DNA from 4 places in the Nonomuraea sp. NPDC002799 genome. Region 1 is predicted to be linked to each of the others. Evidence: riboswitches for the same ligand, from Rfam matches in the RefSeq annotation. Region 1 holds a riboswitch; each other region holds the start of a gene.
What was found. A riboswitch is a leader RNA that binds a small molecule or an ion and turns the genes downstream of it on or off. The one in region 1 is predicted to bind S-adenosylmethionine.
Positions count from the first base shown of each region.

Region 2: another riboswitch for S-adenosylmethionine. It lies ahead of ACWD0F_RS04065 (aminotransferase class V-fold PLP-dependent enzyme); the one in region 1 lies ahead of ACWD0F_RS16745 (GNAT family N-acetyltransferase).
Region 3: another riboswitch for S-adenosylmethionine. It lies ahead of thrC (threonine synthase); the one in region 1 lies ahead of ACWD0F_RS16745 (GNAT family N-acetyltransferase).
Region 4: another riboswitch for S-adenosylmethionine. It lies ahead of ACWD0F_RS23405 (ABC transporter substrate-binding protein); the one in region 1 lies ahead of ACWD0F_RS16745 (GNAT family N-acetyltransferase).

Region 1 is NZ_JBSFVA010000007.1:291,853-299,368, reverse strand. It holds gene ACWD0F_RS16760 (hypothetical protein) at 1-11, shown strand, start outside; gene ACWD0F_RS16755 (hypothetical protein) at 232-996, shown strand; gene ACWD0F_RS16750 (MFS transporter) at 1,036-2,400, opposite strand; gene ACWD0F_RS16745 (GNAT family N-acetyltransferase) at 2,514-3,179, opposite strand; SAM riboswitch class I at 3,189-3,275, opposite strand; gene ACWD0F_RS16740 (MarR family winged helix-turn-helix transcriptional regulator) at 3,409-3,885, opposite strand; gene ACWD0F_RS16735 (NADPH-dependent FMN reductase) at 3,972-4,538, shown strand; gene ACWD0F_RS16730 (ankyrin repeat domain-containing protein) at 4,646-5,611, shown strand; gene ppk2 (polyphosphate kinase 2) at 5,760-6,659, shown strand; gene ACWD0F_RS16720 (sulfate adenylyltransferase subunit 1) at 6,684-7,516, opposite strand, start outside.
Region 2 is NZ_JBSFVA010000002.1:31,562-39,077, forward strand. It holds gene ACWD0F_RS04030 (nuclear transport factor 2 family protein) at 1-210, shown strand, start outside; gene folB (dihydroneopterin aldolase) at 200-565, shown strand; gene folK (2-amino-4-hydroxy-6-hydroxymethyldihydropteridine diphosphokinase) at 562-1,065, shown strand; gene ACWD0F_RS04045 (DUF3180 domain-containing protein) at 1,062-1,517, shown strand; gene ACWD0F_RS04050 (acyltransferase family protein) at 1,514-2,608, opposite strand; gene ACWD0F_RS04055 (NADH-quinone oxidoreductase subunit D) at 2,605-3,750, opposite strand; gene ACWD0F_RS04060 (DoxX family protein) at 3,874-4,518, shown strand; gene ACWD0F_RS04065 (aminotransferase class V-fold PLP-dependent enzyme) at 4,532-5,818, opposite strand; SAM riboswitch class IV at 5,862-5,977, opposite strand; gene ACWD0F_RS04070 (TerC family protein) at 6,104-6,835, shown strand; gene ACWD0F_RS04075 (cytochrome P450) at 6,835-7,516, shown strand, end outside.
Region 3 is NZ_JBSFVA010000063.1:1,057-8,572, reverse strand. It holds gene ACWD0F_RS49285 (S8 family serine peptidase) at 1-395, opposite strand, end outside; gene ACWD0F_RS49280 (hypothetical protein) at 392-955, opposite strand; gene ACWD0F_RS49275 (SAM hydrolase/SAM-dependent halogenase family protein) at 1,084-1,890, opposite strand; gene ACWD0F_RS49270 (DUF3263 domain-containing protein) at 2,008-2,307, shown strand; gene otsB (trehalose-phosphatase) at 2,347-3,117, shown strand; gene ACWD0F_RS49260 (hypothetical protein) at 3,153-3,755, shown strand; gene ACWD0F_RS49255 (alpha,alpha-trehalose-phosphate synthase (UDP-forming)) at 3,820-5,244, opposite strand; gene ACWD0F_RS49250 (RNA polymerase sigma factor) at 5,276-5,830, shown strand; SAM riboswitch class I at 5,909-6,050, shown strand; gene thrC (threonine synthase) at 6,064-7,296, shown strand; gene ACWD0F_RS49240 (MoaD/ThiS family protein) at 7,321-7,516, shown strand, end outside.
Region 4 is NZ_JBSFVA010000012.1:202,496-210,011, reverse strand. It holds gene ACWD0F_RS23425 (hydantoinase/oxoprolinase family protein) at 1-130, opposite strand, end outside; gene ACWD0F_RS23420 (ABC transporter permease) at 127-957, opposite strand; gene ACWD0F_RS23415 (ABC transporter permease) at 950-1,888, opposite strand; gene ACWD0F_RS23410 (ABC transporter ATP-binding protein) at 1,885-3,051, opposite strand; gene ACWD0F_RS23405 (ABC transporter substrate-binding protein) at 3,030-4,118, opposite strand; SAM riboswitch class IV at 4,175-4,296, opposite strand; gene ACWD0F_RS23400 (hypothetical protein) at 4,564-5,469, shown strand; gene ACWD0F_RS23395 (sulfotransferase family protein) at 5,555-6,514, opposite strand; gene ACWD0F_RS23390 (sulfite exporter TauE/SafE family protein) at 6,665-7,516, shown strand, end outside.

The DNA.
Region 1 (7,516 bases):
TCGTACGGTGACAGGCGCCGGCCGTTCCGAGTTGCCCAGACGCGCCCTGCGGAACTACGCCAAATACACCAACCAGGAAAAGCCTCCTGGAGGTCTTCGAGAATTACCGGTGAAGACATGTGATCAGCGTGCTTACCGAAGAGTGACGAACCCACCGCGTTATCAAGACGTCCAGGACGTTATGGCGTTAAGCTTGAAACGTCCCTGACGTCCTCCATTCCTAGAGGTACCGTGGCCAACGTCGCCCTGCGCAGCGCCATGCTGAACGCCCAGATCACGAATCAGAGCTTGGCCGGCCGGTGTGGTGTGGACGTCAAGACGGTGGAACGCTGGGTGCAGGACGAGGCTCGCGTCCCGCATCTGCGGCACCAGTGGGCCGCCGCAGAGGCACTAGGAGTTGAGACAGCCGTGCTATGGCCCGACGCAATTCGTCATACGGTGAAAACAGGACCGGATAAAGAAGTGCTGGCCGTTTATCCGTATCGTTCCGCATGCCCGAAATCAAGCTGGCGCAATCTCATCAACGCGGCGCGCAACGAGATCGTGTTCGCCGGGTATACGAACTACTTCCTGTGGCTGGAACACCCGAACCTGGCGAAGGTGCTCAAGCGGAAAGCCCAGCAGGGCTGTAAGATCCGGTTCCTCATCGGCGACCCGGAGAGCGACGTCACACGCAGCCGCGAAGAAGTGGAGAACGTCCCGTTGACCGTCTCCACCCGCATCCGGATCACGTTGTCGGAGATCGAGCAGCTCCGAGACGTCCCCGGCATCGAGGCGCGGTACGGCGACGAGCACATCGCCATGAGCGTGTTCCGGTTCGACGCGGAGATGCTCGTCACGCCCCATCTGGCCAAGCTCGTCGGTCACGACTCGCCCATGCTGCACCTGCGGCGATACCAGGACGACGGCCTGTTCGACCGGTTCGCCTACCATGCCTCCGAGCTGTGGAGCCATGGCCGTGACGTGTGGCGGCAGCCCCAAGTCCTGGGTGACTGACCCGCCGCACCGGGTGCGCAGGGCGTACCCGATGGGCGGTCAGGAGTCGCGGGCGTCGGCGAGGACGCGGGCCGCCTCCCGCTCGTACGGACCGCGCGAGCCCAGCACCACCAGGCCGCCGAGGATCATGGGCACGATCAGCGCGTACATGGCCAGGAGGAGGGAGCCGGTCGCATCGGAGGTCAGGCCGACGATGAGGGGGCCGAAGGCGACGCCGATCGTCAGCAGGAGCTGCAGGACGGCGAAGCCGAGGCCGCGTGACCTGGCCGCCACGACGTCGGCGATGCAGGCCGTGCAGGTGGGGATCGCGGTGGAGGAGATCGTGATGGCCAGCAGCACGAGGACCACCAGCGCCACCGGGGAGCTCATCAGCAGGGCGACGCCGAGGAGGACCGAGCCGATGGTGATGCCGGAGCCGCCGATGAGCAGCCGGCCGCCCTTGACCCGGCCGTGCAGACGCTTGCCGAGGTGGGTGCCGATCACGGTGCCGGCCAGTACGCCGACGATGCTGACGCCGCCGCTGATGCTGCTGGCCACGCCGGTCTCCATGCCGAAGACGCGGACCATGAGGGACGGCAACCAGAAGTAGACGCCGCCGAGGCCGAGGGTGAGGATCATCACGCCGAGGGAGACGAGGACCAGGGTGCGGATGGCCAGGACCTGGCGGACCTGCGGCCAGAAGGGCGGCTTGACGGTGACGCCCGCCTGCGGCGGTTCCGTAACGCCGGGCGCCGGCCGAGGCACGCCCGCGGTGGCCATGATCTTGTCCATCTGGCCGCGCTGCGGCTCGCGCAGCCGCCAGGCCAGGATGGCGGTCAGCGCACCCGGGATCGCCATCAGCAGGAAGGCGGCCCGCCAGCCGAACGCCTGGCCGATGACGCCGCCCAGCAGGGTGCCGACGCCCCCTAGGTAGGTGGTCATCCGGGTCCAGCCGTACACCTGCATGCGGGTCGCGGCGGGGTAGAAGTCGGCGAGCAGGCTGCCGACGGCGGGGTTGTCGATGACCTCGGCGGCGGCGAGCAGGACGCGCATGAGGTAGAAGACGGCGAAGCCGGCGGCCAGGCCGGAGCCGAGGGTGGCCAGGGCCCAGCAGAGCACCACCACTGTAATGATCTTGGTGCGGCTGCGCCGGTCGGCGAGGTAACCGGCGGGCAGCGCGACGGCGGCGGCCGCCAGGGCCGCGGCGGTCGGGATGGATCCGGCCGCGGTGTCGCTGAAGCCCCATTCGGCCTGCAGCAGGGGCAGCACGCCGGCCATCAGGTTGGCTTCGATGCGATCGACCATGCCGACGACGAACAGCACGACGAACGGCCCCCACCCGAAGGGGTTCGGATCGGTCGCGCTGATGCCGCCCGGCGGCGGGGATCCAAGTCGGCGGCGTTCGCGGGCAACGGTCTTCACCATGACTTCTCCTCCGCGGTAAGTGCTCCCCGGGGTGGCGCATGGGACGCGGAAACGCCCCAGAACACGGTTCTAGGACAATGTTCTAGGACGAGTGTCGTACATCACACTGCGTTTCACCAGTACGCAGAGGTGCCGGGTGAAACTTCTGACCCAGAGCTGGGGCGCGGGTGTCTCGCGAGGCGCGCGACCAGGTGGTCCTTGACGGCGCTCCACTCCGAGGTGACGACGGAGTACATGGCCGAGTCCCGCAGCCGGCCCTCCTCGCCGGGGGCCCACGACGGCGACCAGCTCCGCAGCACGCCCTCGAACGTGGCGCCGAGGGCCTCGATCGCGCGCCGGGATCGCTCGTTGCGCGCGTCGGTCTTGAGATCGACGCGCGCCACCCCGAGCCGCTCGAAGGCATGGCTCAGCAGCAGCAGCTTGGCCTCGGCGTTGATGCCGCGACCCTGCGCGGACGCGGCGAGCCAGGTGAAGCCGATCTCGACCGCGCGCAGCTCCGTGCGGCCGGGCCAGTACCGGGGGTCCCAGTACGCCGTGCAGCCCACCGCGCGGCCATCGCTCCGCCGGACCTGCGCCAACGGGACGAGTCCTTCCTCGACGCGGGCGAACTGGGCCGCCAGATAGCCGGGCACCTCCCGCGCGCGGGGCACGAGGGTGAAGCCGTAGCTGCTGCGATCCTCCTCCGCCGCCCGGACCAGGTCATCCGCGTGGCCGGCCGACAGCGGCTCCAGCCTGAGCAGGGAACCCTGCAGCGCGGGCACGTCGAACCAGGGGCGCATGGCGACGACTCCTCATCGTTCCTGGCATTGGCACCTTGCCGTGGCAGGTTGCCGGACCGTCGGCGGGCCAGGTCCCTCGGGTCCTCTGGATGAACACCGCCGATCATGGCGGCCGGCGTGCGCGGACGTCAAGCACGGGACGGGGGGAACGTGTCCGCCCAGGTCGAAGGGGCCCGCGGAAGAGCGCCCCCGGCGGCCGCCGAGCCGTTTCAGCGGGGCCGTGCGCCGGTCAGCGGATTTCGGCGCCCAGGCGCGTCAGCACCGTCTCGGCGATGTCGCCGAGTGCGTCGAGCTGCTCCTGGGTGAGCAGGCCGATCAGGTGGGTTCGCACCGATGCGACGTGCTGGGGGGCCGCCGCGACGATCGCGTCCATGCCCCCGTCCGTCAGCGCGATGACGGCGCCGCGCCCGTCGTCGGCGCACTCCTCCCTGGCGACGAGCCCACGCTCCTCCATGCGGCTGACGTGGCGCGACAACCGGCTCTTGGACCACAACATGCGGTCGGCCAGCTCCTGCAGCCGCCAGCGGCGGCTCTGCCGGGACGACAGCGCGGACAGCACGTCGTAGTCGGCATCCGAGAGCCCGGAGTCGCGCTGCATGTCGCGGGAGATCTGGGTGTCGAGCAGCAGGCGCATCCGGCGATAGCCGAGCCAGGCGCGGAACTCGCGCTCGTCAAGCCAGGGGGGATCGGACACTGGTTCGGGCATGGTCGAACGCTAGCACTGGTTGACGTGTAAACGAAATCCTGGCACTCTCTAGTTTACACGTAAACCTGTTGCTGAGGAGACGCACCATGCCCACGCTGAAGGTCATCGTCGCCAGTACCCGCCCGACCCGCATCGGCAGGACGATCGGTGACTGGGCGACGGCGCACGCCGTCGAGCACGGGCACTTCGACGTCGAGCTGATCGACCTGGCCGAGGTGGGCCTGCCGTTCCTCGACGAGCCCGAGGACGCCACCACCGGGCGCTACGTGCACCAGCACACCAAGGACTGGAGCGCGACCATCGGCGCCGCCGACGCTCTGGTGTTCGTGATGCCGGAGTACAACTACGGCTTCAACGCCCCGCTGAAGAACGCGCTGGACTTCCTGCACGACGAGTGGGCGTACAAGCCGGTCGGGCTGGTCGGCTACGGCGGCATGTCGGGTGGCATGCGCGCCGTCGAAATGATCAAGCCGGTGCTGGTCAAGCTGCGCATGGTGCCGGCCGGGGACGCGGTGACCATCTTCCACCGCCAGTCCATGACCGCCGACGGCCGGTTGTCCGTGGACGAGCGCCTCAGTTCCGCCGCCGACGGCATGTTGCGGGAGTTGCGGCACCTGACGGAGGCGATGTCGGTGATGCGCGCCGCCGGGTAGCGCGCCGGCGGATGTCCCACGCAGTGGAGGCGCGGCCGGAAATTGTCCGTGCCCTCCGCCATGATGGCCTCGCTCGTGTCCACGCGCATGATCTCGATGGAGCTGTCATGACCGTTGATGAAATCGCCGGATGGTCCCATGTGAGGGGGCCTCGGTGGGAAGACCTTGCCTTCATTCGCGCCAAGCTCGACGCGGGTGCCGACCCGAACGAGGGGGCCTACGCCTTCGAGCGGCCGCTGCACGCCGCGGCGGAGCAGGGCTCGCCGGAGGTGGTCGCCGAGCTGGCCGCCCGGGTCGATGACGTCGACACGGAGTTCGAGGGCCGCACGGCGCTCTGGGAGGCGATCTTCAACGACCGGCCGGACAACGCCCGAGCCCTGGTCGCCGCCGGAGCGGACCCGTGGCGGCCCATGATGGGCGGCTGGTCGCCCGGCCGGCTCAGCCTGGCGGGCCCCACGCCCGGCCTGTTCTTCCCGTTCCCACGCGGTCACGCCGGCCTGACCGAGGCGGAGGCCGCCTCCGTGACGGAGGCCGGCCGCTTGGCCGGCGCTCTGGAGGGCAGCTTCCCCTATGACGGGTTCAGCCTCACCTGCGTCGGCGGGATCGGCGCCGCCGAGGCGGCACGGCGCCTGGCCGCTGAACCCGCCGACGAGGACGAGCTGGAAGAGGTCATGGACGATCCCTCCGACGATGGGGCCATGCTCTTCATCGGCTTGACCGACGTGCCCGGCGGTTGCGTCGTCAGCCAGGAGTGGGGCTACATGGCCTCGACTCCCGTCCTCATGAAGGCGCTGTCGGCCGGCACGGTCGCCTACGGCATGTACGCCAACCCCAAGAGCGGCAACCAGGGTCACGTCTGCCGCGACGGCGAGGTCGTCGGCTGCGACACCGCCCCGGGCCGCGGCGACGTGTCCCCCGAAGACCCGGCCGAGGAGATCCTCCTCAAATACCTGTACTTCGGCCACGCCGAGGCCTATTGCTTCGCCGGGGCCGGCCTGCGCCCGGCCGATGCCCGCGCGATCACCGACCCGGACGCGTACCTGCGGCTGCCCGAACGGGACTACTGGCACTGATCAGAACGGGACTACCGGGGCAGATCAGAGGGGCATGCGCTGTCGTTGAGCGGCTCTGGCCGGGTGAGTCGTGCAGCCTGGTCGCCGGGCCCGCGCGGATCCGCTGACAAGTCGTTCAGGGCGGCAGATTTGGGCAGATGCAGATGTCATGGATCAGGTTTCCCTGCTGGACTCGACCCCCGGTCTCCTGGTGGACGACAGCGACGACGACGACCCCGTGCTGCTGCGGCCCGACGGCACGCGGGTCGACACCTGGCGTGAGCACTACCCCTATCCCGAACGGCTGGCCCGTCAGGACTACGACTACTGCAAGCGGCTGCTGCAGATCGAGCTGGTGAAGTTGCAGTACTGGGTCAAGGAGCGCGGAGAACGGGTGGTCATCCTGTTCGAGGGCCGGGACGCGGCGGGCAAGGGCGGCACGATCAAGCGTTTCATGGAGCATCTCAACCCGCGCGGCGCCACCGTGGTGGCACTGGAGAAGCCGTCGGAACGCGAACGTACCCAGTGGTACCTGCAGCGCTATTTCGCCCACCTGCCGGCCGCAGGGGAGATCGTCCTGTTCGACCGCTCCTGGTACAACAGGGCCGGGGTGGAGCGGGTGATGGGGTTCTGCACCGAGGCCGAGTGCCGGGAGTTCATGCTGCAGGCGCCGATGTTCGAGCGTGCCCTGGTGCGCGACGGCATCCACCTGATCAAGTTGTGGTTCTCGGTGACGCGGTCGGAGCAGCGCACCCGCTTCATCATCCGCCAGGTGGACCCGGTGCGGCAGTGGAAGCTCTCGGCGATGGACGTGGCCTCCCTCGACAAGTGGGACGAATACACCGCGGGCAAGGAGGAGATGTTCCTCAACACCGACATCCCCGAGGCGCCGTGGACGGTCATCAAGAGCAACGACAAGAAACGGGGCCGGCTGGAGGCGATGCGCCACGTGCTGAGCCAGTTCGACTACGACAACAAGAACCTCGAGGTCGTCGGCGAGCCGGATCCGCTCATCGTCAGATCGGCGTCCGACATCTACGACGAGGACCACACCGCGCCGACCCCCTGAGACGTCACCCGCGAGGAAGCGTGATCACCGGATGCCGGTGATCACGCCGGCGGCGACGGTGGCGTTGCTGGCCTCGTCGATGAGGATGAACGCGCCGGTCACCCGGTTGCGCGCGTAGTCGTCGGCGAAGAGCGGGCGGGTGGTGCGCAGGCGGACGCGGCCGATCTCGTTGAGCGTCAGCGCCGCGACTCCGGTGTCGCGGCGCAGGGTGTTGACGTCCAGCCGGTAGTGCAGGTCCTTGACCAGCACCCGGGCGGTGGCGGTGGTGTGCTTGACGATGAGTTTCGTGCCGGGCGCCAGGGCGCGCTCGCCGGTCATCCAGCACACCATCGCGTCCAGGTCCTGGGCCGGCTCCGGCTGGTTGTGCGGGCGGGCGAGCATGTCGCCCCGCGAGATGTCCAGGTCGTCGGCCAGGCGCAGCGTGACCGACATCGGCGGGAACGCCTCGGTCACCGGGCCGCAGGGCCCCTCGATGCCGGTGATCACGCTGGTCAGCCCGGAGGGCAGATGCACCATCTCGTCGCCGGGCCGCAACACGCCGCTGGCGACCTGGCCCGCGTAGCCGCGGTAGTCGTGCAGCAGCGGGTCGGCCGACTGGCCTGGCCTGATCACGTACTGGACGGGGAAGCGCACGTCGATGAGGTTGCGGTCGGAGGCGATGTGCACGTGCTCCAGGTGCCGCAGCAGCGACGGGCCGTCGTACCAGGGCATGTTGATCGAACGCTCGACCACGTTGTCGCCGTGCAGCGCGGAGATCGGGACGAAGGTCAGGTCGCCGATGTCGAGCTTGGTGGCGAACGCGGTGAACTCGTCCTCGACGCGCGCGTAGGCGGCCTGGTCGTACCCCACCAGATCCA
Region 2 (7,516 bases), on a different contig from region 1:
ACCGTGCTGGGCGACGTGGCCGTCCTCACCTGTGTGGAGAACATCCTCACGGCCGGCGAGGAGGGTGAGTCCAGCTTCGCCGCGGGCAAGGTGGTGGCCAGCAACGTCTACCTCCGCACGTCGCAGGGCTGGCGGTTGTGGATGCACCACGGCTCGCCGGTGCTCCAGGGAGACGACGACGAGGAGGAGGAAGGCGAGCTTGAGCACTGATCGCATCGTCCTCAAGGGCCTGCGGGCCAGGGGGAGACACGGTGTGCTCGCGGCCGAGCGGGAGCTCGGGCAGGAGTTCGTGGTGGACGCGACGCTTTACCTCGACACCGCGCCGGCGGCGGCCACCGACGACCTCTCCAAGACCGTGCACTACGGCGAGCTGGCGCAGGCGCTGGCCGACGTGGTCGCGGGCGAGCCCGTGGAGCTGATCGAGACGCTCGCGCAGCGCCTGGCCGACGTGTGCCTGGCCAGCGAGCTGGTGCGCAAGGCCGAGGTGAGCGTGCACAAACCGGCGGCGCCCATCCCGCTGCCGTTCGACGACGTGGTCGTGACTATCGAGCGGAGCCGCGCATGAAGGTCGTCCTCGCTCTGGGCAGCAATCTCGGGCAACGGTTCCAGACGCTGCAGGGCGCCGTGGACACGCTGTTCGACGCGCCCGGGCTGGAGTTCGTCAAGGCGTCCCCCGTCTATGAGACCGATCCGGTCGGCGGGCCCCCCGGCCAGGACCCCTATCTGAACGCGGTCGTGATCGCCGAGTCCGCCCTCCCCCCGCGCACGCTGCTGGAGCGGGCCCTGAGCGTCGAGAACGCCTTCGGGCGGGTCCGCGCCGAGTTGTGGGGGCCGCGCACCCTCGACGTCGACCTGATCGTCGTGGGCGACACCTTCTGCACCGACCTCGACCTGACGCTGCCGCATCCGCGCGCGCACGAACGCGCCTTCGTGCTCGTGCCGTGGTCAGACGTCGATCCCGAGGGCGCGGTACCCGGTCGCGGCGTGGTCACCGAGCTGCTCGAAGGGCTCGACAGGCACGGCGTGCGCCGCCGCGACGACCTGAGACTGCAGAGGCCCGATTGAGGCCCACCCACCCCGGCCGCCTGGCCGGCATCCTCGTCATCGTCGCGCTGCTGACGTGGGCGCTGCTCACGCGCGTCTACTCCGACCTGCCGCTCATGCCGTGGACCGCGATCCCGACCGTGCTGCTGCTGGCCATCGGCGAGGGCTACAGCGCCTGGGCGACCAAGGCCAGGATCGCCAGAAAGCCGGACACCAAGCCGGTGGAGCCGCTGGCCGTGGCCCGGCTGGCGGCCCTGGCGAAGGCGTCGGCCTACGCGGGGGCGGCGTTCGGCGGGGTGTTCGCCGGATTCGCCCTCTACACGGTGCAGATCCTCGACCGGGAGACGCCACGGCAGGAGTTCTTCATCGCGACGGGCTCCTTCGTGTCCTGCGTGGTGCTGATCTGCGCCGCCCTCTACCTGGAGAACGCCTGCCGCATCCCGAAGGACCCCGACGAGCCCCGGTCCGACTAGCCGCGCTCCGAAGCCGCCGGCTCGGGCGTCCGGCGCCGGCCGAAGAGGTAGATGACCGGCAGGGTGCAGATCAGCGGGCCGACGATGGCGATGGGCCGCTCCAGCCACCAGGTGAGGTCCGGCGGGATCTTGGTGTCCAGTGAGCCCAGCAGCCACCACGACAACCCCAGGGCGATGGCCATGCCGGTGGTGTGGAAGAGGAACAACGGCAGCGCGTACCGGTTGATGAAGGCGTTCACCCGGCGCCAGCGGGGCCGCTCCAGCACCCGCTCCATCGACGGGCGCAGCACCTCCACCAGCCCGATCTGGAACAGCAGCAGGGCCACGATCACGAACGTGGGCGGCGCCATGTTGGACCACTTGTCGCCGGGCACGCCCACCATCGAGCCCGGGTAGACGCCGGAGTAGACCAGCCCGAACAGCGCGAACAGGCCGGTCCAGAGCAGGGCGACGTCATAGCGCCTGGGCAGGATGACGACCCGCTCGTAGAAGAAGCCGGCCTGGTGGGCCAGGCCCCAGATGAGGATCATGTTGAGCCAGCCCGCCCCGTCGAGCCCGTACCGGAAGCGCAGGACGTCGACCACCAGGGACGCGCCGCCGAGCCAGATCAGGGCCAGGACGTCGTAGCGCCGGTGCAGCCACAGGGCCACCGGCAGCAGCGCGATCAGCACCAGGTAGACGCCGAGGAACCAGAGCGGGCTGAGGACGAGCAGCACGACCCGCCACATCCAGTCGACGCCGGACACGTACGTGACCACGGCCCCGATGGCGACCCACACGCCGGACAGGAAGAGCGCGGGTAACGACAACGCGCGGATGCGCCGCCAGACGAACGCCCCGATGCCGACCCCGCGCTGCTTGGCCCGGTGCCAGGACAGCAGGTGCACGTGGCCGCCGACGTAGAAGAACAGCGGCAGCACCTGCAGCAGCCAGGTGAGGATCCACAGGCCCGAGGTGAAGCCCAGCGGGCTGGTGGGCTCGGGGCCGTGGTCCTTCCACTCCAGGATCGTGAACGCCCAGTGCCAGACGACCACGACGATCAGGCTCAGGGCGCGGAGCCAGTCGACGTACTTGTCGCGTTCGGCGGTCACTTGTCGATGTCACCCACGACGAAGAACATCGAGCCGAGGATGGCCACCATGTCGGCGACCAGATGGCCGGGCAACATCTCGCGCAGCACCTGGATGTTGTTGTAGGAGGCCGAGCGGAGCTTGAGCCGCCACGGGGTCTTGTCGCCCTTGGAGACGAGGTAGTAGCCGTTGATGCCGAGCGGGTTCTCGGTCCACGCGTACGTGTGCCCCTCGGGCACCTTGAGCACCTTCGGCAACCGCTGGTTGATCGGCCCAGGAGGCAGCGAGCGCAGGCGTTCGACGCAGGCGTCGGCCAGGTCGAGCGAGACCTTGAGCTGCTCCATGAGCACCTCGAAGCGGGAATGGCAGTCGCCGGCGCTCCGGGTGACGACCCTGACCGGCAACTCGGAGTAGGCGAGGTAGGGGTCGTCGCGGCGCAGGTCGAAGTCGACGCCGGAGGCACGGGCGATGGGGCCGCTGGCGCCGTACTGCATGATCTGCTCGCGGGAGAGCACGCCCACGCCCTTCGTCCTGGCGACGAAGATCTCGTTGTGCAGGATGAGGTTCTCGATGTCGGGCACGCGGCGGCGGGTCTCCGCGACCGCCTCCGCCACCCGGTCGAGCCAGCCCAGCGGCAGGTCCTCCTTGAGCCCCCCGACGCGGTTGAACATGTAGTGCATGCGCCCGCCGGAGATCTCCTCCATGACGGCCTGGATGCGCTCACGCTCGTTGAAGGAGTAGAACAGCGGCGTGATCGCGCCCAGCTCCAGGGGATAGGAGCCGAGGAACATCAGGTGGTTGAGCACCCGGTTGAGCTCGGCCAGCAGCGTACGCGCCCACACGGCCCGCACCGGCGGCTCCATGCCCAGCAGACGCTCGGCGGCCAGCACCACGCCCAGCTCGTTCGCGAACCCCGACAACCAGTCGTGCCGGTTGGCCAGCATGATGATCTGACGGTAGTCGCGGACCTCGAACAACTTCTCCGCGCCGCGGTGCATGTAGCCGATGATCGGCTCCGCACTGGCGATGCGCTCGCCGTCGAGGGTCAGCCGGAGCCGCAGCACGCCGTGCGTCGACGGGTGTTGCGGGCCGATGTTGAGGATCATGTCCTCGGTGGCCAGCTCTTTCGCGCCCGCCCCGATTCCGACCACACGTTCCGTCATAGCGGCCATGCTGCCACCGTCGCGGGTGGTGATCCAGTACGGGGCATGGTCAAGGAATGTTATGGCAGCGCATCCCGAAGCCGGACAGGGGGAGGAATACCTGGAACGGGGGGAGAAAACACCATGAAGAGAGTTCTGTTTGATATCGCGGCCCTGATCGCGCGAATCGTGACAGGCGTGATCTTCGTTGCGCACGGCTGGCAGAAGTGGCAGGGCGGTCTGGGGGCCACGACGCAGGGGTTCAGGGAGATGGGGATCCCGATGCCCGAGCTCGCCGCCGGGTTCGCGACCGTGGTCGAGACCGTCGGCGGCATCTTCTTGATCCTCGGGCTGCTGGTCCGGCCGGTGGCCTTGCTGCTGCTGATCAACATGCTCGGGGCGATCGCGTTCGTGCACTGGGGGCACGGCTTGCTGGCCGCTGACAACGGCTGGGAGTTCCCCGGCGCGCTGGCGGCGCTCAGCCTGCTGTTCCTGGCGCTCGGCGGCGGACGGATCGGGCTCGACGGCCTCTTCCGCTCGGTCTTCCGGCGGCGCGCCGAGCGCAGGGCGGCCGAGGAGGACCTGGCCGCCCACGCGCCACGCACGTCGGCGCACACCGGCGGTCCCATGACGCCGGCGCGGCCGGCCACGGCGGAGGCGACACCGGAGGTGCCGAGGCAGCCGACGGAGCCCAGGTCGTCCGGCAAGCTCAACGACGAGGACATGCGGGACATCGACGCCCTGGTGTCCGACGAGCCGCAGAAGCCTCCGAAGCCGCCGAACCGCTGATAAAAGCTCGGGCTCAGCGGGCGACGAGGTCGCGCAGTGCCTCGATCAGCCGGTCCACGTGCTCCTGCGTGCTCCCGATGCCGATCGAGGCCCGGACCGCGGAGGCGGTGTCGTCCTCGCAACCCCCATCGCTCTCACCGAGCAGGTGCCGGACGAACGGATGCGCGCAGAACTTCCCGTCCCGCACGCCGATGCCGTACTCGCCGGACAACACCTCGGCCACCGCGCGGGCCGAGTGCCCGTCCACCGTGAACGAGACGATGCCGACCCGCGGATGGTCGTCCCCCCACAACGACAGCTCGTGCACACCCTCGATCGAGGCCAGCCCTGACCGCAGCCGGGCGATCAGCCGCTCCTCCTCGCGCACCAGCTCGGTCCAGCCGGTGGCGGTGAGGGCGTCGCAGGCGGCGGCCAGCGCGATGGCGCCCAGGACGTTCGGGGTGCCCGCCTCGTGCCGCGGCTCGGGGTCGTCGTGCCACTCGACGGTGTCGGTCACGGCCCGCACGGCGCCGCCGCCCTTGAGGTACGGCTCGCCGTCGGCCAGCCAGTCCCGCCGCCCGATCAGCACTCCCGCCCCGAAGGGCGCGTACAGCTTGTGGCCGGAGAAGGCCACGTAGTCGAGGTCGAGCGCGGTCAGGTTGAGCCGCCGGTGCGGTACGAGCTGCGCGGCGTCCACCAGGATCCTGGCCCCGTGCCGATGCGCGATGTGGGCCAGGGCGGCGATGGGCCACAACTCGCCGGTGACGTTGGAGGCGGCGGTGACCACGAGCAGCTTCGGCCCGTCGATCCCGGCCAGCGCCTCGTCGGCGGCGCGCACGGCCTCGCCGGGGAAGGCGGGCGGCGCCAGGCGCACGGACGTGCCCCAGGGCAGCAGCGAGGCATGGTGCTCGGTGTCGAAGACCACGGCCGTCGTGCCCTCGGGCAGGCAGCGGGCCAGGAGGTTCGTGGCGTCGGTGGTGTTGCGGGTGAAGATGACGGCGTCGTCGGGGCGGGCGCCGACGAAGGCCCTGACCGTGTGGCGGGCCTGCTCGTACCGGGCGGTGGTGAGCTGGGAGGCGTAGCCCGCGCCGCGGTGGACGCTGGAGTAGGCCGGGAGCGCGGCGGCGACGGCGGCGCTGACCGGCTCCAGACAGGGGGCGCTGGCGGCGTAGTCGAGGTTGGCGTAGCCGACCAGCCTGCCGCCCTTGACCGGGACCTCCAGGTCGGCGCCGAGCACGGCCGGGATCGGCCGGCTCGTGACGGCGGAGGTCTCTTCCGCGGCCTGGGCGGGAGCGGAGCTGAAGATCGTCAGAGTGGACACGGCGCATCTCCTCGGGGGTCATCGGACCCCTGGTGCAGCCATGGGCCCGCGCTTGCCCGCCGCATCGCACGACGGACCAGGTCCTCACCCGGGGCACCCCGCCGCGGACGCGAGGGTTGCCGGCCAGCTAGCCGGGGCTTGTCGCTGGCACTCATGACCTACGACGGCACTATAACCCGACGTCTGGGACAAAAAGCAAGTCGGCGAACTTATGTGTCTTCTGGCTCGTTGCTACCGGGAAACCGCCCGGCCACATGTCATGGAGGTACGCAGATGCTGGATTGGGTGACCGACCCACAGATCTGGATCGGTTTCTTCACCCTGGTCGCCCTGGAGATCGTGCTGGGGATCGACAACATCATCTTCATCTCCATCCTGGCCGGGAAGCTCCCTCCAGAGCAGCGGGACAGGGCCCGCGTCATGGGACTGGCCGCCGCGCTCGTCAGCCGGCTGCTCCTGCTGCTCGCCCTGTCGTGGGTGGTGCGGCTCACCGAGCCCCTCTTCGGGGTCTTCGGCCACGAGATATCGGGACGCGACCTGATCCTGCTGCTCGGCGGCCTGTTCCTGCTGGCCAAGAGCGTCACGGAGATCGGCCACAGCATGGACGCCCCGCAGGGCAAGGACGGCGCGAAGGCCGCCGCCGCCTCGTTCGTCTCGGTGATCCTGCAGATCATGGTGCTGGACGTCGTCTTCTCGCTCGACTCGGTCATCACCGCCGTGGGCATGGTGGACGAGCTCGGCGTGATGATCGCGGCCGTCGTGGTGGCGGTCGTGGTGATGTTGTTCGCCTCCGGCCCGATCAGCAGGTTCGTGGACGCGCATCCGAGCATCAAGATGCTGGCGCTGGCGTTCCTGGTGCTGATCGGCGTGGTCCTCATCGCCGAGGGCCTGGACCAGCACATCCCCAAGGGCTACATCTACTTCGCGATGGCCTTCTCGGTCATCGTGGAGCTGCTGAACATCCGGATGCGCGGCAGGCATGCCCAACCACAGGATGACCCTCCTACTATGAAATAGTGCGCTTCGACCCCTGGAATCCGGATTTTGCTGCTCACCCGTACCGGATCTATGACGAGTTGCGGCGCGAGGCGCCGGTTAGCTACTTCGAGCCGTCGAACCAGTGGCTGATCTCGCGCCACGCCGACGTGAACGCCCTGCTCAGGGACCGCCGCCTGGGCAGGTCCTACCTGCACGTGGCCACCCACGAGGAGTTCGGCCGGGAGCCTGAGCCGGACTTCCAGGAGCCGTTCTGGCGGGTGAGCAGGACGGGCATGCTCGACGTCGAGCCGCCCCTGCACACCAGGCTGCGCAGGCTGGTCTCCAAGGCCTTCACGCCGCGCATGGTCGAGTCGCTTCGCCCGCGCGTGCGCGCCATCGCCGAGGGCCTGATCGACGCGTACGTCGAGAAGGGCGGCGGCGACCTCATCGCCGAGGTCGCCGAGCCGCTGCCGGTGACGGTGATCGCCGAGATGCTCGGCATCCCCGACCAGGACCGCCATCTGCTGCGCCCCTGGTCGGCGGACATGTGCGGCATGTACGAGCTCAACCCGCCCCTGGAGGCCCAGCACAAGGCGGTCCGCGCGGCCTCGGAGTTCTCCGACTACCTCAAGGTCCTGGCCAGGGAGCGGGCCGCGAGCCCGGGCGAGGACCTGATCAGCGCGCTGACCCAGATCGACGAGCTGACCGAGGACGAGCTGT
Region 3 (7,516 bases), on a different contig from region 1:
AGCGGGTCGCCGTTCTCCAGCGTGACCCGCACGGACAGCACCTTGGCGGCGGGCGCCACGCCGACGACGCCGCGCCCGTCGCCGTGCCCGCGCCCGGCGATCAGGCTGGCCATGGCGGTCCCGTGATGTCCCCACACGCCTTTGGCGACCCCGGTCAGGTCGGGGCCCTGGAGCACGGCGCCCGTCAGGTCGGGGTGGTGGCCGTTCACGCCGGTGTCGAGCACGGCCACCACGACGCCCGCGCCCCTGCTCGCCCGCCACGCCTCGGGCAGGCGCAGCACGCCGAGCTGCCACTGCCCGGCCCGCGCGACCTCGCCCACGTCGTCGGAGGCGCTCGGGGAGGCGAGCCCGAGCACGCACGCGGCCAGCAGGAAGGGGACGACGAGCCTGGTCATCGGGTCAGCGCCCGGTGCAGCGCGGTCGCGAGCCGGCGCGCGGTGTCGCGCAGCCTCGGCACGGCGTGGTCACCCGGCCGGTACGGCCGCCCGTCGGCGTAGCCGGCTGCCGTGGCGACCAGGTACCGCTCGCCGGAGCCGATCAGCGCCCCGGTCACGTACTGCCGCTCGCCGAACCGTTCCGCGGGCCCGCCGGGGAAGGCCACGGGCCGCACGGTCGCCGGCCGGCCGGTGGCGAAGGGGCCGGCGGCGGGGCCGTCGAGCACGGCGATGCCCACGGTGGCGACGTAGGTGTGGGTGCTGTCGGCGTACGTGGCGCGTAACGCGGTGCGGCAGCCGGGCCGGACCGCGGCGGCCTGGAACGCCGCCGGGCAGGACGCCTCGGGGGCGATCCCGGCCAGCACGTACGTCACCCGCGCCCCCGACGGGCTCACGCCCGCCACCGCGCTGGGGAAGACCTGCGCCACGGGCCACGCGTGCCAGCGCTCTGACACGGGTGGCTCCGGCGCCGGCCAGGTCATGGACAAGATGGAGATGAGCACCACGGACAGCTGGAACACGTCAACCTCGAAGGAAGGGGAGGGACGTCCGATTTGCCCGTGCATTCTGACACGCGATCACCGTAGCAATCCGACGCTTTCGGTAAACAGACCGATACGCGGAGTAATTCCTATCTGTGGCTTTAGTCCTATCGAGTGGGGGAAAGTCGGACATGAGCGCCGGGTGGGAGCCCCAGCCGCTGGGCCGCGTCACCGGAGTTGACCGCGAGCGCGATCAGCCCCGCCGAGTCCGCGAACGCCACCAGCTCCCCGGGCGGGACCGCCGTGAACGTCTCCCGGTACGGCATCGCGAGCTGCCGCCGCCCCATCCACACCCCCAGCGTGTCGCCCACCTGGACACCGAGCGCGTCCAGGTCGCCGGCCGCGATCGAGAGCTGGGTGTTGCCGTAGCGGTCGATCGAGACGACCTCGCCCTCCACCGAGCCGTCGCGCAGCAGCGAGGTCGGATTCGGCAGCGACACCAGCCGGTCGAGCGGCAGCTCGGGCCCCAGGTCCGCCGCCGGCAACCCGCCGCACAACCGCCCCGCGACCGGCGAGAACACGTCCCGCCCGTGAAAGGTCGGCGAGACGGGCCGCAGGAAGTGCCGCGCGTTCCTGATCTCGTACGCCGCCCGCGCGCCGCCGCTGGCGTGCACCGCCCACGACAGCAGCCCGTTGTCCGGGCCGATGAACACCCGGCCGCCCGCCTCGACGGCCACCGCTCGCCTGGCGCCGCCCGCGCCCGGATCGACCGCGCCGATGTGGATGCCGGGAGGGAGATACGGGATGGTCTGTGCGAGAACCGCCGCGCCACGCCGTACGTCGCCCGGCGGGATCAGGTGGCACACGTCGATCACCCTGGCCTCGGGGGCGATCCCGGCAATCACTCCATGACAGGCCGCCACATAACCATCTTCAAGCCCGTAGTCGGTGAGGAGGGTGATTACTGAGGTCACATTTCGGGACTGTACGTCTCTCAATCCGCCGTGAACAGCCGCACTCGGCACATTACGATGGCCACGGGCCGCGTGCGCGCGACGTGATCGTCGCCCGCCCCTTCCGAGGAGGACATCATGGGAGCACCGCTCAGCGGTGACGATGCCGCCCCCGAATCGTCCCGCCCACCGCTGTCGGAGCGCGATCTGGAGCTCCTCGCCTTCGAACGCCAGTGGTGGCGTTACGCGGGCGCGAAGGAGCATGCCATCAAGGAGGCCTTCGGGTTCTCCGCCACCCGCTATTACCAGTTGCTCGGCGAATTGATCGACAGACCTGAAGCACTGGAGCACGACCCCATGCTGGTCAAACGACTGCGCAGGTTACGCTCCACCCGCCAGCGTGACCGTGCGGCCAGAAGGCTTGGCATGCGCCCCTGACCGGCTGGGTACGGCAGCCGCGTGAGGAACATCCCTGGAATGGAATCGATTCTGAGTGATCCGGCAGGCGCCGTGATCGGACTCGACTTCGACGGCACACTGTCGCCGATCGTGCCCGACCCCGCCAAGGCCGTGATCCACCCGAAGGCGCCCGCGGTGCTCGCCGAGCTGGGCGCGCACGTCCGCGCGGTGGCCATCGTGACCGGCCGGCCACCGGCCACCGCGCTGGAGCTCGGGCCCGGCCTGGCCGACGTGCCCGGGCTGGTCATCCTCGGCCACTACGGCTTCGAGCGCTGGGAGAACGGCCGGATCTCCGCGCCGCCCCCGCCACCTGGCGTGCCGCGGGCCAAGGCGGAGCTGCCGCTCGTGCTCGGCCCGCTGGGCCTGGACGGCGTGCTGATCGAGGACAAGGGCCGGGCCGTGGCGGTGCACACCAGGCGGGCCGCCGATCCGGAGGGCGCGCTCGCCACGCTGCGCGAGCCGCTGGCCAAGCTGGCCGCCAAGCACGGCCTGGTGATCGAGCCCGGCCGCCTGGTGCTGGAGCTGCGCTCGCCCGGCATCGACAAGGGCCACGCGCTGAGCCTGTTCCTGGCCGAGCGGGCCGCGAGCTCCGTGCTCTTCGCCGGTGACGACCTCGGCGACCTGCCCGCCTTCGACGCCGTACGCGGGTCGGGGCTGCCGGGCGTGACCGTGTTCAGCGGCTCCGCCGAGGTGACCGAGCTGGCCGAGCAGGCCGACATCGTGGTGGACGGGCCGGACGGCGTGGTGGCGCTGCTGGCGGAGCTCGTGGCGGCGTTCAGCCGTTCGTGACTGATCTGCAAGTCACGGCCCCTACGTTCTGGCACATGTCCAAGCGATCTCTCGCCGTCGCGGCCCTGGCCGCGGCCACCCTCCTCGCCGCCCCCCTGCCCGCCGCCTCCGCCTCTCCCTCCGCCGCCTCCGTCCACGCCGCTCCCGCTCAGCAGCTCAAGCTCAGGGGCGGGCTGACGCTCTACATCCCCATCCAGTGGAAGGTCTACGGCGGCGGCACGGACGCGGTCCAGGTGGTCACCGGCAAGTGCGCCAAGCCTGGAGGCTGGGGCACGCCCGAATGCGACGCCTTCTACGTTTTCGGGCCCGGTTACATCAAGCGCGGCGCCGAGGGCTTCGGGCCCTACACCGGCAAGCGGCCCTTCTACACGGCGAGCGACGTGCAGCCGTGTCCGGTCAACCGGAAGTGGGGCGAGATCATCGGCCCGAAGGTCGCCAGGGGCCTGCGCCAGCTCGGCCCGGGGCACAAGGCGGCCTACAACGCCTGGCGGGCCACCTGCGTCAGCTACTCCAGCGGCAAGGTGCGGGCGCGTTTCACGCAGCGTGAGTGGTATCTGCCGAAGACCAAGCTCGTGGTGGTCGACCAGTGGAACACGCCGGGCCTGGCCGACGCGCTCAAGCACGCCGACTGGTCCTGACGGCCGTCAGGGCGCCGGGCCGGGCTCGGTCGCGGTCAGGGCGCCGGGCCGGGCTCGGTCGCGGTCAGGTCAGGGCGTCGAGCTGGGCTGCCAGCCACTTCTGCGGTGGCAGCGCGGTGGCCGCCGCGCGCAGTTTGTCGCGGCGCGACCTGCGCTCGTCCTCCGGCATGATCAGCGCCTGGTGCAGGGCGGCGGCCGTGCCGCTGATGTCGTAGGGGTTGACGACGAGCGCGTGGGGGCCCAGCTCGGCCGCCGCCCCCGCCTCTCGCGACAACACCAGCGCGCACCTCGGCGACAGGATCGGGCCCTCCTTGGCGACCAGGTTCATGCCGTCGCGGATGGGATTGACGAGCAGCACGTCGGCCAGCCGGTACGCGGCCAGCGAGCGCGGATAGTCGTCGTTGACGTTGAGGATCAGCGGATCCCAGTCCTCGGTGGCGTACTCGTCCTCGATCTGCTGGGCGCAGCGCTGCACCGACGCGGTGTACTCCCGGTATTCGGGCAGGTCGTGCCGGCTCGGGTAGGCGAAGGCCAGGTGCACCACCCGCCCGTGCCACTCGGGATGGGCGGCGAGGAACTCGCCGTAGGCCACCAGGCCGCGCACGATGTTCTTCGACAGCTCGGTGCGGTCGATGCGGACGATCAGCCGGCGGTCGCCCACCTGCTCCTTGATCGCCGTCATGTGCGACTCGACGTCGGGCTCGCCCGCCCGCTCCCACAACGCGTCGCCGTCCACGCCCAGGCTGTGCACGCCGATGCGGGTCGTCCGGCCCTCGTGGGTGACGCTGCGCCCGGCGCGGTCGACCTCCGCGCCCAGGAGAGCCTCGCAGCAGTCCATGAACGCCTGGGCCCACCTGTCGGCCAGGAACCCGGCGTGATCGGCTCCCAGGATGCCTTCCAGGACCTCTCCGGCCACGTCGTCGGGCAGCAGGGAGAAGTATTCGGGCGGCGCCCACGGGGTGTGGCTGAAATGGGCGATGCGGAGATCGGGCCGCTCGGCGCGGAGCATCGCCGGCGTCAGCGTCAGGTGGTAGTCCTGCACCATCACGCGGGCGCCGTGCCCGGCCTCCTCGGCCAGCGCCAGCGCGAACGCGCCGTTGTAGTCGCGGTAGGACTCCCACTCCCGCTCGAACCTGGTGCCGAAGTTGGGCGCGTTGGGGATGTCGTAGAGCAGGTGGTTGACGAACCACAGGGTCGAGTTGGCCACGGCGTTGTAGGCGCGGTGGAAGGTGGCGGGCGGGATGTCGAGCATCCGCAGCGGGCCCGTGTCGTAGCCCGCCTGGTCGATCCGGCCGCCCGGAGCCTGGCGTACGGCGCTGCGGTCGCCGTCGGACAGCGCGGCGCAGACCCACAGGACGCCGTCGCCCTTGGCCACCGCCGACAACCCCGAGACCAGGCCGCCACCGCCGCGCTTCATGGTGAGTTCGCCGTCGTCGGAGACGGTGAAGGAGACAGGCCCTCTGTTGGAGGCCACCAATACGCTGTTCATCGGGGCTCCTTTCGCCCATAGGATCCCAGCTATGGCGCTTGACGAGCTAACCGAGGAACTCGCCCGCTCCGCCGCCGCCGGAGATCATCGCGCACTTGGCGAGCTCCTGGCGCGGATCGAGCCCGATGTGATGCGGCACTGCGCCCGAATCCTGCCCTACACCCAGGACGCGGAGGAAGCCTCGCAGGACACGCTGCTGGCCGTGGCGCGCAACATCGGGCGCTTCGAGGGGCGGGCGAGGTTCAGCACCTGGCTGCACATCGTGACGGCCAACTGCGCGCGGACGACCTACCGGTCGCTCAAGCGCAGGTCCGCCGAGCAGACCTCCGACGAGCTGCCCATGCAGAAACCCGACGTGCGGCGGGTCAGCGTGATCGCCGGCTCGCGGCTCGACCTCCTCGACGCCATGGAGGCGCTGGAGGCCGACAAGCCCGACCTGGCGCAGGCGCTCGTGCTGCGCGACATCGTCCAGCTCGACTACAGCGAGGTGGCCGAGCAGCTCGGCATCCCGCTCGGCACCGCCAAGTCCCGCATCCACCAAGCGCGCAAATATGTGCAGGGTGTGCTGGGTGAGGACTATCGCTGAGACTGCACTTCTCACATCCTGAGACGGGTGGCCGTTTCGGCCACTTGTGCGGGTAGAGTCCTTTTCACAACTGAATATTGCTCATCCAGAGGGGCGGAGGGACCGGCCCTGCGAAGCCCCGGCAACCCTCCCGGCTTTCGACTCGCGACCTGGCGAGGCCGACCGGGACAAGGTGCCAATTCCGGTTCGCGGTCAAGGTGGCCGCGGGCGAAGATGAGGGAAGGCCTCGCTTCATGTCGCTCGACTTTGGTCCTGCTGTCGCTCTCTCCTGCCGCGAGTGCGGCACCCGTTACCCCCTGGGTCCCAGCTTCGCCTGTCAGGAATGTTTCGGGCCGCTGGAGGCGGCCTACTCCTTCGGCGAGGTCACCCGCGCGGACATCGAGTCGGGTCCCGCCAACATCTGGCGCTATCGCGCGCTGCTTCCGGTTCCCGCGGACGTCACCAGTAAGCCCAATATGAACCCCGGCTGGACCAAATTGGTCAAGGCCGGAAATCTCGGCGCCGCTCTCGGCATCAAGTCCCTGTACGTCAAGGACGACTCGGGCAACCCCACCCACTCCTTCAAGGACCGGGTGGTGGCCATGGCCGTCGAGGCGGCGCGCAACTTCGGCTTCCACACGCTCTCCTGCTCCTCCACGGGCAACCTCGCGGGCGCGGTCACGGCCGCGGCGGCGCGGGCGGGGCTCGACGCGTGCGTGTTCATCCCGGCCGACCTCGAACAGGCCAAGATCGCCATGGCCCGCGTGTTCGGGGGCCGGATCATCGGCATCGAGGGCAACTACGACGCCGTCAACCGGTTCTGCTCCGAGTTGATCGGCGACCCCCTGGGTGACAAGTGGGGGTTCACCAACATCAACCTGCGGCCTTACTACGCCGAGGGCTCCAAGACACTCGCGTACGAGATCGCCGAGCAACTCGGCTGGCGGCTGCCGGAGCAGATCATCATCCCGATCGCCTCCGGGTCGCAGCTCACGAAGATCGACAAGGGCTTCAAGGAGCTCGTGGCGCTGGGCCTCGTCGAGGACACGCCTTACAAGATCTTCGGAGCGCAGGCGGCCGGGTGCTCGCCGGTCTCCACGGCCTACAAGGCCGGGCACGACGTCGTCCAGCCCGTCAAGCCCGACACCATCGCCAAGTCGCTGGCCATCGGCAACCCGGCCGACGGCCCGTACGTGCTCGACATCGCCCGGCGCACCGGAGGGGGCGTCGAGGACGTCACGGACCCCGAGATCGTGGCCGCCATCAAGCTGCTGGCCTCGACCGAGGGCATCTTCGCCGAGACCGCCGGCGGCGTGACCGTGGGTGTGCTCAAGAAGCTCGTCGAAGCGGGACAACTCGACCCCGAGGCCGAGACCGTCGTGCTGAACACCGGCGACGGCCTCAAGACGCTCGACGTCATCGCCGGCGACGCCAAGCCCACCGCCGTGATCCGGCCCTCCCTCGACGCGTTCCGCGCGACTGTCTGACAATCAGGAAAGGCGACTTAAACCATGAGCGTTTCTGTGCGGATTCCCACCATCCTGCGCACCTACACCGGTGATCGCGCGGAAGTGAGTGGCGAGGGTGCGACTCTTCGTGACGTTCTCGCCAAGCTTGACTCCGACTACCCGGGGATCGGCGCGAGAATTCTGGATGAATCGGGCAAGATTCGTCGTTTCGTCAACGTTTATGTTGGGGAAGAGGACG
Region 4 (7,516 bases), on a different contig from region 1:
CCAGGGAGGGGTCGGCGGGCGTGCTCGGCTCCTTGTGGTGGACCACCAGGCCGCGCTCGGGGACGACCGCGACGAGGTCGGTGAACGTGCCCCCGACGTCGATGCCGATCCGCGCCTTCTCCACGGTCACAATGCCTCCGAAATATGAGCGAACCGGTCGGCTACCACCATCACGACCACACTCGCGGCCATGAGCAACGTCGACACCGCGGCCATCGACGGATCAAGCTGATACTGCACGGCCGAGAAGATGCGCAGCGGCACCGTCGTGGTGTTGGCGCCGGCGACCAGGGCCGTCACGGCGACCTCGCCCAGCGAGGTGACCGCGGCCAGGATCGCGCCCGCGAGGATGCCGGGGCGCAGCAGCGGCAGCGTCACGGTGCGGAACACCCGGAACCGGCCCGCGCCCAGGCTCGTCGCGGCCCGTTCGAGCACGGGATCGAGCTGGGCCGCGCTCACCATGACCGCGCGCACCACGAACGGCAGCACGACCAGCGAGTGCGCCAGCCACAGGCCGGTCAGCGAGTTGATCAGGCCGACGCCGTGGAAGTAGTAGAGCAGGCCGAGCGCGATGATGATCTCCGGCACCATCAGCGGCGACAGCGCCAGCCCCTGGAGGAGCCTGCGGCCGGGGAAGGAGCCCTGCGCGAGCCCGTACGCGGCCAGCGTGCCGATCACCACGGTCGTCGGCACGACCATGAGCACCAGCAGGCCGCTCAGCCGGAAAGAAGCCTGCCAGTCGGGCGAGCCGAGCACGTCGGCGTACCAGCGCAGCGACAGGCCCGACGGCGGGAACGCCATCGAGCTCGCCGCGTTGAACGAGCTCACGACCAGCACCACCAGCGGCGCGATCAGGAACAGGAAGACGATCGCCGCCGCGCCGGCGCCCGCCAGCCGCACGATCCTGTCGTAACCGCGCTCAGCCCTGCCGTGCCGCACTCTGCCCTGCTCAGCCATGCAGCCGCCTCTCCCAGATCCGGAACGCGCCCGCGAGCACCATCGTGGAGACGACGGTGAGCGCCAGCAGCGCGAAGCTCAGCGCCGCCGCGACCGGATAGTCGAACACCGTCGTGACCTGGTCGTAGACCCGGATGCCCGTCAGCGGCTGGGTCACCCCGCCGACCAGCAGCGGCGTGATGTAGATGCCCATGGCCAGCGCGAAGACGATCAGCGCGCCGGTGACCGCGCCCGGCAGGCTCAGCGGGACCGTGACCCGCAGGAACGTCCTGACCGGGCCGGCCCCGAGGGTCTGCGAGGCCCGGTGCAGGTTGCGGTCCTGCCCGCCGAGCGCGGTCGTGAGCGGGATGATCGCGAACGGCAGCAGCACGTGCGTGACCGCCACCACCACCGCCGGATAGCTGGTGAGGAACTGGATCGGCTGGTCCCGCAGGCCCGAGGCGACCAGCGCCTTGTTCACGACGCCGTTGCCGGACAGCAGCACCACCCAGCCGTAGGTGCGCACCACCACGCTGGTCAGCAGCGGCGAGATGACGATGACGAACAGCAGGGTGCGCAGCACTCCAGGGCGCCGGCGGGCCAGGACGTACGCGGCGGGGTAGGCCAGCAGCACGCACAGCGCCGCCACCAGGAGGGCGGTGGCCAGGGTCTGCAGGAGGGAGCCGTAGAAGTAGGGCTCGGTGAACACCCGCGCGTACTGGGCGAGGGTGAAGCCGGGGACGGCCGCGTTGAAGGTGTCGACCGGGTTGAAGCTGAGACGCAGGAGCTGGACGAGCGGCACCAGGAACAGGGCCGCGAGGAAGACGACGAGCGGGAGGACGTACGTCAGGCCCGTCCACCGGCGGCCCGTGCCGCCGGACGTCGCCGGGCCTGCGCTCCGGGCCTCCTCCGAGGAGGCGCCCGCGCCGCCGCTTCGGGGTCCGGTCGTCATCCGGTCCCCTCCACGTCCGGCCGTCCGGAGCCCGTTTCGAGGACGATCACGTCGGCCGGGTCCCAGGTCGCCACGACCGGCGTGCCCGCGCCCGGCGGGTCGGCCGAGCCCGCGCCGGTGTCGGCGACCTGCACACTCAGGGTGCGCCCGTCGGCCAGCCGGACCTCCACCTGCCAGGCGTCACCCGCGAACGCCCGGTAACCCACCGTGCCCGCGACGCCGGCCGTCACCCGGTCGTCCGAAGCGGGCGTGGCGAGCCGGATGCGCTCGGGGCGGATGGCGACCACCGCGTGCTCGCCCGGCCGCAGGCCCGGCGCACCGCTGCCGGCGATCCCGCCGGCGATTCCGCCGACGGTGATCCCATCGGTGTCGAGCCCGCCCTCGGCGGTCACCGTGCCCTCCAGGACGTTGGCGGCCCCGATGAACTGCGCCACGAACCGCGTCGCCGGCCGCCGGTAGACCTCGTCAGGCGTGCCGAGCTGCTCGATCCGCCCGCCGTTCATGATGGCCACCCGGTCGGACAGCGCCAGGGCCTCCTCCTGGTCGTGGGTGACGAAGACCATCGTGGTGCCGATGCGGCGCTGGATGGCCCGCAGCTCCACCCGCATCTCCCTGCGCAGCTTCGCGTCGAGGTTGGACAGCGGCTCGTCGAGCAGCAGCACGGCGGGCCGGATGGCCAGGGCGCGGGCCAGAGCCACGCGCTGCTGCTGGCCGCCGGACAGCTGCTTGGGCCGGCGGGCGGCATAACCGTCGAGGCCGACGAGGCGCAGCGCCTCGCGTACCCGCTCCTCCCGCTCGGCCTTGCCGAGGCGGCGGACCCGCAGCCCGTAGGCGACGTTGTCGGCGACGGTCATGTGCGGGAAGAGCGCGTAGTTCTGGAAGACCAGGCCGAGCCCCCGCCGGTACGGCGGCCGCCGCGTCACGTCGGAGCCGTCGATCACGATCCGCCCGGCCGTGGGCTGCACGAAACCGGCGATGGAGTTGAGCAGCGTCGTCTTGCCGCAACCGCTGGGCCCCAGAATGGACAGGAACTCGCCCTTGCGGATGGAGAGCCGGTCGAGGTCGAGCACCCGCGCGCCCTCGTAACCGGCGGCCAGGCCCTCGATCTCGACGTGCCCGGCCCCCTCCTCGGGCAGCTCGATCAGCCGAAGATCTGATTCCATCGCTGCTGCCATTCGTTGAGCTTGGGGGTGGCGACGGCGTAGTCGACCCAGGTGAACTTCTTGAAGACCTCGGGACCGTGCTCGACCCACTGCTCGAAGGAGGGGCTGTAGTCGATCGAGTCGTTCCCGGCGGCGTACCAGGTGCCCTCGGCGAACGGCTTCTGGTTCTGCGCCGCCGTGAGGTAGTCGAGGAACTTGGTGGCCAGCTCGCTCTTCTGGGTGCCGCTGGCGATGAAGTACGAGGTCAGCGCGCCCACCGCGCCGGACTTGGGGTAGGTGAAGCTGATCGGGGAGCCGGCCTGGGCCATGGCGAACGCGCGGCCGTCCCAGAAGGGCATGATCCAGGCGTCGCCGTTCTCCATGACCGTGGCGGCGGTGCCCGCGTTCGCGGGGAAGGAGGACACGCAGCCCTTCAGCGTCTCCAGCTTGGCGAACGCCTTGTCCACGGCCGCCGGGTCGGACAGCTTGCCGCCCTCGGAGGTGACCAGGGCGGAGAAGAACTCCAGGCCCGGGTTGTAGGTGAGCGGGGGCAGGGCGACGTGGCCGCAGAACTGCTTGTCGAAGATGGCCGACCAGTCCGCCGGCGCAGTCTTGATCTTGTCGTTGCGGTACATGAGACCGGTGGAGCCCGTGGTCAGCGGCACGCCGAACTGCTTGCCGTCGTAGGCCGACTTGGAGTTGAGCACGGGGTCGAGCTCTTTCCAGTGCGTCAGCTTCGCGGTGTCCAGGGGCTGCAGCAGTCCCGCGGAGGCAGCGGGCAGCGAGGCGTCCGGGGTGAAGGCCATGACGTCGAACGGCGGGTTCTTGCCCCCGGCGGCACGCAGCTTGGTGAGCCACTCGGCGTTGGCGCCGTAGACCAGGTTCACCTTCGCGCCGGTGTCGCGTTCGAACGGCTCGACGAATGATTTCTTGAACAGCTCGCCCCAGGCGCCCGCGAACGCGGTCACCGTGAGCGTCTGCTGCGCGTCCGAGCCCGGCGAACCGCCCGTGTCCACGCCGCCGCAGGCCGTCAGCGCCAGCATGACCGCCGCACCGGCTCCCGCCAGGCGAGTTACTCCGCCCCTCATCTTTCCCTTTTCCCTTCGAGCGGCCGGCCAAGGGCGCGGGGCAGGGCACGGCTGGGGGACCGCGCTTGCCGCCGGAAGCACCATTCGGCTCGACGACCATGTCATCACCCGGGGCACCCCGCCGCGGTTGGGAGGGTTGCCGTCCAGCAAGCCGGGGCTTCGCACTGAACTCGTGACAAAGCCGACTGTACCAGTCGGGTTTATCTGCAATCGTCTGATCTAGTTTAGTGCCCTGCGTCCTATTTATAACAATTTGTGGCCTGTGGGGTCCGAGTGCCACTTCGGCACCCTCGCTCCCTACCCGGCTCGCTGCGAGGTATGGCAGCCAAGCGGCGGCGCCGGATTTGCCGTAAAGTTAATAGGTAATGCATAGATTGACCCGCCGGACGCAAAGGGGAAGGTGAACGCCATGCCGAGCTCCGCACCGTGGCCTAGTCTCGGGCCCATGCCGACCGATGAGGACCTTCTCGACTCCCTGCTCCCGGCGCCGGACCTGGCGGTCGTCGCGATCGGCCCGCCGGCCGGGGGAGAGGGCCACTGGGCGGGCGCCCCCAGCGCGGTCGCCGCCGACGGCCGGATCTGGCTGGCCTACCGGCTGCGCCGGCCGGTGGGCCAGGGCCGGGGATACGCGATCGTGGTCGCCCGCTCGGCCGACGGCGAACGTTTCGAGACGGTGCTGACCATCGCCCGCGAGCAGATGGCCACCGAGTCGCTGGAGCGGCCGGCGCTGCTGCGCACCCCCGAGGGCCGGTGGCGGCTCTACCTGAGCTGCGCGACGCCCGGCACCAAGCACTGGCGCGTCGACGTGCTGGAGGCCGACGACCCGGCCGCCTTCGACCCGGGCTCGCGCAGGACCGTGCTGCCCGGCGATCAGAAGACCGGGGTGAAGGACCCGGTGATCGTACGGCGGGGCGGGATGTGGCATCTGTGGGCCTCCTGCCATCCGCTGGCCGACCCGGAGGAGGCCGACCAGATGGTGACCGACTACGCCACCAGCGCCGACGGGCTGGAGTGGACCTGGCACGGCACCGCCCTGAGCGGCCGGCCCGGCCTGTGGGACTCGCGGGGGGTGCGGGTCAGCGCGGTGCGGTTCCGGGGCGAGCGGGTGGTGGCGTTCTACGACGGGCGCGCGAGTGCCGCGGAGAACTACGAGGAGCGCACCGGGATCGCCGAGGGCACGGATCCGGCGGTGCTCACGCCCGTGGGCGACACGGCCGCCGCGATCTCGCCGTACCGGGGCGGCGGGCTGCGCTACCTGGACGTGATCGACCTGCCCGGCGGCGCCACCCGCCTGTACTACGAGTACACCCGCGCGGACGGCGCCCACGAGCTGCGCACGGAACTACGCTGACGGCCCGGCGCACCGGGCCGCGCCGGCGGCCGGGCGCATGGCTCGCGCACTGGGCTGCGCTGACGGCCGGGCGCCCGGTTCGTGCTCAGCGGGGTGTGGGCGGGCGGCCGTTCCTGGCCTGGTGCTGGCCGGGCGGGCGGGCCCCGACCATGCCGCCCGAGCGGGTCCGCGGCCCCAGCCAGTCGCTGAAGTCCTCGCCGGTGACCTCCTGAAGGCGCAGGATGTCGTCGGCGAAGTAGGGCAGGAGCTCTCGCCGCTGCTCCCACGTCAACGGCCGGCGCGACTCGCCGCTGCGCTGAAGCAGCCGCTGGACCGGCCAGGCGAGGAACGCGGGCACCCGCCGCCGGAACGAGGCCAGCAGCCGGTGCAGGGGATCCGGGTCGGGGTGCGCCGTGACGTTCTGCTTGGCCAGCTCGGTGAGCAGGCCCTGACGCACGCCGAGGAACGCGCAGATCCGGTCGAGGGTCTCCGCCGGCCGGTCGACCAGGTCCCGGTAACGGAAGATCAGCACCTGCTCGCGGGGGAACAGCGTGAAGAGCCGGGCCAGTTGCTCGCCGTAGCGTCCGAGCCCCGCGTAGTGCCAGAAGTGCGCCCAGCCGCCGGCGATCCGCCGCTCCTCCTCGGCGCACGCGCGTACGACGTCGTCGATCGGCTCCAGGCCCGCCGACCACAGGTGCGTCCAGTTGGAGTGGGCCCGCTCGATGGGGTCGCGCAGGATCACGATGAGCCTGGCGTGCGGAACGGTGTCCCGGATGCGCCGCTGCGCGTCCGCGTCGTACAGATAGAACGGGGTGGCCTCGCCCTTGAGCGCTCCCGGCGGCGCCCCGGCGAACAGCGCCTCGTAGTCCGCGCGCCGCCAGACGTGCTCGCGGTAGGTCTGGGCGTCGCCGGGCCCGCCCGTGGTCGGCGGCGGGCCGTCGGTGAGGAAGAACTTGGGCTCCTTGACCTGGGACAGGAACAGGGCGGGGTGGAGCTGAAGGGCGGCGTGCAGGGCGGTGGTGCCCGCCTTGGGCACACCCACGATCAGGAAGTCCGGCAGGGGCACGGTCGTCCTCCTCCGTCGCGGCAGTGAACGACTAATTACCTACCAGTTATACATGATAGAGACGATCCGGGAGGGGTCTTGACTTGCCCCTGGTTCTCCCTAATGATTATTCCTACTTGTACAGTAGGATTAATCGGGAAAGGAGGCGCCGTGCGGGCACTCATCCTGCTCGGGCTGGTCGGCTTCGCCGCGCAGCTCGTGGACGGCAGCCTGGGCATGGCCTATGGCGTCACGTCGACCACACTGCTGCTGGCCATCGGCACCAACGCCGCCGCTGCGTCGGCCACCGTGCACCTGGCGGAAATCGGCACCACACTCGCCTCGGGCATCTCACACTGGCGCTTCGGCAACATCGACTGGAAAGTCGTCCTCAAGATCGGCGTCCCTGGCGCCGTCGGTGCCTTCGCGGGCGCGACGTTCCTGTCGAGCCTGTCCACCGAGATCGCCGCTCCGGTCATGTCGATCATTCTCCTGAGCCTCGGCGTCTACATCCTCATCCGGTTCACCGCGTTCGGGCTGCCGCGTGGCAACCTGGGCAAGCCGCTGCGCAAGCGTTTCCTCGCGCCGCTCGGTGTGATCGCCGGCTTCGTCGACGCCACCGGCGGGGGCGGCTGGGGCCCGGTCGGCACGCCGGCCATCCTGGCCAGCGGCCGGATGGCGCCGCGCAAGGTGATCGGCTCCATCGACGCCAGCGAGTTCCTCGTCGCCATCGCCGCCAGCATCGGCTTCTTCGTCGGCATCGGCTCCGAGAACATCAACTTCTCCTGGGTCGCCGTGCTGCTACTCGGTGGCGTCATCGCCGCCCCGATCGCCGCATGGCTGGTCCGTCACATCCCGCCGCGCATCCTCGGCTCCGCCGTGGGCGGCGTCATCGTGCTGACCAACGTACGCACCCTGCTCCGCAGTGACTGGATCGACGCCGCCGGCAACGTCCAGGCCATCGCCTACATCGCCATCGCCATCGTCTGGATCGGCGCCATCGCCTACTCGGTGCGCGAATAC